Runella sp. SP2: one gene and its partner. The protein of the gene in region 2 interacts with the protein of the main gene of each other region in a pairwise test. Links are inferred from orthologs where the notes say so. Each region holds a gene or a part of one and is shown on either strand. Other genes may lie near its edges. The genes, in order: priA and DTQ70_RS09410.

Region 1 (3,485 bases), 4.9 Mb from region 2 along the record:
CGCGCTCAGAAGTGCCGATGATTTCTTCGTTGGTAAAAACTAATTTTTGTCCTGCCGTAATTTTCACACCATCTTTGTGTTCTACGTTACCGATGCGAATTTTAGGGCCTTGCAAATCTTGTAAAATTCCGACGCTGAAACCATACTTTGCATTGTTTTCACGAATGCGGTTGATACGTTCCTGGTGGTCGGCATGAGTGCCGTGAGAGAAATTGAGACGAAATACGTTTACTCCTGCTTGTACTAATGCTTGGAGCATTTCAGACGTTTCGGAAGCAGGACCTACGGTAGCAACAATTTTAGCTTTTTTGTCAATCATCGTGTTAGGTTTTGATGGGTACAATCACAGGCAATCTACATCTATAGTCACGTCGGTACCTTTTAAGGTCTTGTCCGTCAGAATATCCGTAACTTTTTCGAGTATAAAAGCCTTTGCGGCCCTAAAATTAACTTTTTCGCGTTCGAGTTTTATAAGAATGTCAAACAAAAACCTATTTCGTATGCGTTCGACCAGTGGTGGCTGGGGGCCTAAAACCCTATCTTCACCCATTTTTTCGAGTAAAAGTTGGGTCAATTTCTGGGCTGATTGCAAGGCGGTTGTTTGGTCAAAGTGTTTGACAGTCAGCTTGATAAGTCGGGTAAAAGGAGGGTACTTAAAGTTTTCTCTTTCCTTGATTTCCTCCTCGTACATCCCGATATAATCGTTCGTAATAATTTTTTGTAAAATCTTTTGCGAAGGGTTCCCTGTTTGAATCAAAACCCGTCCTTTTCGGTCGGCGCGGCGTCCAGCGCGACCGCTTACCTGTGTAATCAGTTGAAAGGCGCGTTCGGCCGAGCGAAGGTCAGGAAAATGAATCATTCGGTCGGCATCAAATACGCCTACCGTACTGACATTTTCAAAGTCAAGCCCTTTGCTAATCATTTGAGTTCCGACCAAAATGTCCACGTTTCCCTGTTCGATGTCCTCAATCATTTCTTTGTACGCATTTTTGGCGCGGGTAGTGTCCAAATCCATGCGGGCAATGCGGGCCGTTGGAAAGAAAATTTTGAGCTGGTCTTCCAGCTTTTCAGTGCCAAAGCCTACCGTTCTGACTTTGGTAGAACTGCAACCTGGACACAGCTTGGGTACTTTCTCTTTGTGACCACAATAATGGCAACGTAGCTCGGCGTCTTTTTGGTGATACGTAAGGCTGACCGCGCAGTTTTCGCACTCGCCAATCCACCCACATTCTTCACATTGTAAATAGGAAGAGTAGCCGCGTCGGTTTTGGAAAATAATACTCTGTTCGTTTCGGTTCAGAGCTTCTTGAAGTTCGTTGATTAAAACTGACGAAAACTCAAACTTCATTTTTTTACTTTTTCGCTCTTTTTTGGTGTCAATGAGCACAAACTCGGGCAAGTTGGCTTTGCCATAACGTTCGAGCAATTGCACAAAACCGTAGCGCCCGTTGAGAGCTTGATAATAGGATTCGAGCGCTGGCGTGGCCGAACCTAGCAGCACCTTGGCTTGTTGGCGTTGGGCGGCCACAATGGCGACGTCGCGGGCGTGGTAGCGTGGGGCGGGGTCGTATTGTTTGTAAGAACTTTCGTGTTCTTCATCGACGATAATCAATCCAAGGCTATCGAAAGGCAAGAAAATGGCCGAACGTACGCCCACCACCAACTGAAACTGGCCTGAAACTACCCCTTTCCAAACTTCCACGCGCTCGTTGTCGGAGAATTTGGAGTGGTAAATGCCGAGCTTATCCCCAAAGACTTTTTTGAGGCGAACCACAATTTGGGTCGTGAGGGCAATTTCAGGTAATAGAAACAGTACCTGCGAGCCGCTTGCGAGTACTTGCTGGGCTAAATTAATATATACTTCCGTTTTTCCACTTCCTGTAACACCGTGCAGCAAAACAGTGTCTTTGGATTGAAATTGGGTAATGATTTCGTCAAAAGCGCGCTGTTGGGCGGTGGTGAGGTGGATGTTGGTACCTTCCGAAAAATCGGGAGCTACATCGGCAAAGCGTGAAACGGTTACCTCAAACTCTTCGAGCGTCCCTTTTTTAATCAGCGTACTTAATGCCGAATCGGAGAAAGCATCGTTTTGGGTGAAAAAACTCTTTTCAAGTCCCGCGCGATTAGAATAAGGTACATTTTGAATCGGAACTTGGCTGACATAGCTCATGATAATTTCCTGTTGTTTGGGAAATTTATCAAGCTGGGAAATGAGCTCCATCAAGTTTTCGCGCGTCTCAAAACGTCCATTTAGCTTGACTTTTTTGAGTACTTTGGGCTTGTATTTTTCTTTGACTTCTTCAAAAAGAATAATGGCCCGCTTGCCAATAAGTGACTTAATGATGTGGTTGATGTTTGTCGCACCTACGCGTTTCTCGACCTCTTCGTAAGTGAGGGATTGGTACTTTTTGATTTCTTCCAAAAGATTGGCTTCTTCTTCTGTCAATAAATCGTAGTACTCAAAGTCAGGGTTGTACTGAATCTTGGATTGGCTAGTAATTTTCAAGCCCGAGGGAAGAGCTACGTTTAGTACTTCACCCACCGTACATAAGTAGTAGTCGGCAATCCAATGAAAGAGTTCGATTTGGTAAGGTGTTACTAATGGTTCATCGTCAAGGAGTTCGGCGATGTATCTTGCTTGGTATTTGGTAGGAGGTGTCTGGTGGATTTTTGCCACAACGCCCGTCACTACTCTATTTTTGCCAAAAGGTACTACTACTCTGGCACCATTTTTGATGAATGGATTTATCACCCTTGGAACCCGATAGGTGAATAACTGGGCTACAGGCACGGGCAAAATTAGGTCGGCAAACAGAGTTATCTCTTCTGAGCCAAAATCGTCGTTTTCTGCAATCTGCACGTTGTTTTCAACCGAATGTACGATGCAAGATAGCGCTTTCCCCGCAAAAACTTCAAGCTGGCAAGATATTTGACATAATGGGTTATGTCTAATATCACTTTTACCCCTTTATGAAAATTATGAACTTGGAAATGATTCAGCGGTACCATGACCTGGAGGCCGACGACCCAAAGCTACGGCGTCTTACGGGACTTAAACGCTCAGAATTTGAGCTTCTTCACGGTTATTTTCGTGATGCTTGGAATGCGTATTTTGCGGAGTACACCCTCGATGGTGTAGCGAGACTTAGGCAGGCGTCGGTGCGGAAAAATAGCATTTTTGGAGATACCCATGACGCGCTTCTTTTTGGGCTTATTTATCTAAACGGAAATTTGAGACAAGACCAACTGGCGACTTTCTTTGGAATTGACCAGCCCAAAGCCAGTAAATATTTGAGCCTTATCCAGCGGATTTTACTTCAAGTGATTGAGGCCACGCCCCGAGCGGTGCCTAAAAGAAAGCTGGATAAATTCTTGGATATGCTTTCTTAGTTCATGAATATACCCTGTCTCAAAAAGTGTACCGATAGGCGGTAAAATGAGAACGTAGTTTATGTTTTTCTTTGAGCTAACTAATTGATTGGCAT
Region 2 (3,089 bases):
AGTTAGTCCACTAGCATTTTCGCAACAACAATCCCAAGAGCTCAAACGGGTAGTCAAAACGGATGCGGAGTGGAAAAAAATCCTGACCCCTATTCAGTTTTACGTGACCCGTCAAAAAGGGACAGAACGCGCTTTTACGGGGCCTTATTGGAACAACAAAGAAAAGGGAATTTACAAATGTGTTTGTTGCGGAACACCTTTATTTAATTCTGAAACCAAATTTGACTCAGGTACGGGTTGGCCAAGTTTTTTTGCCCCAATCAATAAAAAAGCCCTCAAAGACGAAAAAGACAAGAGCTTCGGGATGGAGCGTGACGAGGTCATTTGTGCTGTTTGCGATGCGCATCTTGGACACGTTTTCGACGATGGTCCTCGTCCAACGGGGCTTCGTTATTGCATGAACGGAGCGGCGTTGGCCTTTGAAAAGAAATAGACTAAGCTCGCGAAAATAATTCAATCCAATACCCGTCGGGGTCTTTGACAAAAAGTTGAAGAAGTCCATCTGGTCGAGGTTTTGGGGGGCGGTAAATCGCTTGGTTCGCCTTTAAATGCTGTTCCCAGGCGGAAAGGTCTTCAACTTCGAGCGCAAAGTGGTTGCTGCGGGAGCCTGAGATAACCTGCTCCGTGCGAATTCCGATTAGGTGTAATTCTTGGTGTGAACCAATTTGAAACCAAGCTCCAGGGAAATCAAAGTCAGGACGGGATAACTGGTTCATTTGTAGGATATTTGAATAAAAATGGCAACTTTGCGCTACGTCTGCAACGTACAAAGCTACGTGGTTGATTTCTTTGATGCGTAAATTCATGGAGGTCTATTCCAACGTTTTTTTGTCGTTTCTCGTCTTTATCTCAGTAGCAAGTAAGGTGCTTGCGTTGACAAAAATCGAATAAAGTTATGAAAAATGCACTGATTTTGTGCTTAGGTCTGATGGCCGGTTGTAAGTCGGAAAGCGTAGATTCGTTGACGCTAGGAAGTGATTTTCCTTTGACGACCAAACAACCAGTTCAGGTCGGAGATGTCCAATTGGCACTGACTGGCGTTGAAGATAGCCGTTGCCCGAAAAATGTGCAGTGTTTTCGAGCGGGGGAAGTGGTCGTTGATTTGGTACTAAATGCCCAACAAAACGTAAAAATGTGCTTGGGTGACTGTCAGGCGGTAGGCCGCAAGACGTCTGTGACGCAGGATTCATTAGAGGTGACGGTCAACCAGCAGAAGTATTTGCTTATTTTAAAGCAAGTTAGCCCAGAATCTAAGACGGAGAAAATCCCTAGTGACCAGTACCAGCTTCAAATGCAAGTGCTGAAAAAGTGATTCATTACTTACCTACCTTCCACCTATCTTCCCGAAAGTTTTGAACTTTCGGGAAGATGAAAAACTTTCGGGAAGCTGATGTAATCTTAAAACGGCAAGTCATCATCTCCACCACCTAAGTCAGAGGCGATGGGTGTCGCAGGTTTAGGTTGAGGAGCAGGACGAGGTGCAGGCGCTGACTGTTGTGGTGCATTGTAACCCGACGAATTGTCGTCGTTATTGTTTGAATTACGACCTCCAACGAGTGTCAATGTTGTTCCCCGTACAGTTTTTCCTTCGCGCTGTTTTCCTTCTTTATCCACCCAGGTTTCGGTACGAAGTTTTCCTTCAATATAAACAGTGTTTCCTTTGCGTAAATACTGTTCCGCAATTTTTGCCAAATTGTCCCAAAGTTCAATCCGATGCCATTCTGTTTGTTCCACACGTTCGCCGCTGCGATTGGTGTAGCTTTCAGAGGTTGCGATGTTAAAACGTGCTACTGCTGAGCCATTTTCGAGGTGACGAACCTCTGGGTCACTTCCCAAATTGCCCAATAAAATTACTTTGTTTACTCCAGCCATTGTTATAAAAAAAATTGTAAGTTACGAATCAAAACTGCAAGGTTTGAAGCCATGCGGATGACAAATTTACTCAAAAAACCGCGCTTTCCAATACGTCGAAACCAAGACGGGTTTGGGGAGTTCGTCAATTTCTTCTTGCGTAAAAAAACGAAGAGAGGGGGGAAGTTCCAAATCAAAACCCGACGGGAGGGCTACTTGCCAGAACCTCGCTTGTATGCGCTGATGGGTGAGAATGTGCGTAATTGTTTCGCTCGGTTGGGAGACAACCGATTGAGAAAGAGCTTTTTGTAAGAAAGAAGGCAAAGAGAGTGAGTCGAGGGTGGCGTCTGGATGCTCGGTTTCGACCAAATAAAAATCATAGAGTTGTTGCCAGATGTCCCGTTCTGTACGTAGGTTCATGGCCAATTGTCCATCTTTTATCAAAATAAAATAATGATAGTGCCGTACCCGTACCTTCGTTTTCTTGATTTTAACGGGCAATTGGGTAACTCTACCCGTGAGATTAGCCTCGCAAACGCCCTGAAACGGACACAACAGACAGTCGGGGGAGGTAGGCGTACAGTGAACAGCCCCAAATTCCATAATGGCCTGATTGTACAAGGCGGGTTGTTCAGTAGAGATGAGTTCGGTGGCAAGTTGTGCAAACCTTTTTTGCCCTTGGGAACTGGCAATGTCAAGGTCAACGCCAAATACCCGCGCAAGCACCCGATAGACATTTCCGTCCACGACGGCGACGGCTTCATCAAAGGCAAAAGAAGCAATGGCAGCGGCAGTGTAGGGGCCAATTCCTTTGAGTTTTAATAGTTCATTGTAAGTGCTTGGGAATACCCCATTGAGTTGATATGCAATGTGTTTGGCAGTTTGGTGGAGGTTCCTTGCCCGTGAATAATACCCTAAGCCCTGCCACAGCCGTATTACCTCTTGTTCGGGGGCGTTGGCAAGGTCAATAACAGTAGGGTAGGCGCTAACAAATCGTTCATAATAAGGTAATCCTTGAGCGACGCGCGTCTGCTGTAGAATGATTTCGGATAACCATATATAATACGGATTTTGTGTTTGCCGCCAGGGCAAATCACGGTGTTGATGAGTGTACCAACGGATGAGGGTTTCAGCAAAAAACTTGTTATTCAATGAATTCGGGAGTTTTTTTTTCAAATTAAGACAGAAAACATTTTCAAAATTAGTCGAAAATGTACTACTTTTGTGCGCTCAAATTA

Evidence for each region.
Region 1: the proteins of DTQ70_RS09410 (region 2) and priA interact in binary tests that used the Escherichia coli proteins (3 or more experiments, as listed by UniProt). The link is inferred for Runella sp. SP2 from one-to-one orthologs.

Annotation. Positions count from the first base shown.
Region 1 is NZ_CP031030.1:7,098,875-7,102,359, forward strand. What follows is about bases 103-3,257. They hold priA (primosomal protein N'), read right to left. Parts: upstream 2,861-3,257; coding sequence 344-2,860; downstream 103-343. Other genes in these bases: pyk (pyruvate kinase), read right to left, coding at 103-319; DTQ70_RS28620 (transposase family protein), read left to right, coding at 2,971-3,257. In the rest of the region: more of pyk, read right to left, coding at 1-102; more of DTQ70_RS28620, read left to right, coding at 3,258-3,390.
Region 2 is NZ_CP031030.1:2,229,568-2,232,656, reverse strand. What follows is about bases 136-2,894. They hold DTQ70_RS09410 (single-stranded DNA-binding protein), read right to left. Parts: upstream 1,873-2,894; coding sequence 1,399-1,872; downstream 136-1,398. Other genes in these bases: mutY (A/G-specific adenine glycosylase), read right to left, coding at 1,939-2,894; DTQ70_RS09415 (hypothetical protein), read left to right, coding at 896-1,312; DTQ70_RS09420 (VOC family protein), read right to left, coding at 435-806; msrB (peptide-methionine (R)-S-oxide reductase MsrB), read left to right, coding at 136-433. In the rest of the region: more of msrB, read left to right, coding at 1-135; more of mutY, read right to left, coding at 2,895-3,003. UniProt on the Escherichia coli protein: Plays an important role in DNA replication, recombination and repair. Binds to ssDNA and to an array of partner proteins to recruit them to their sites of action during DNA metabolism. Acts as a sliding platform that migrates on DNA via reptation.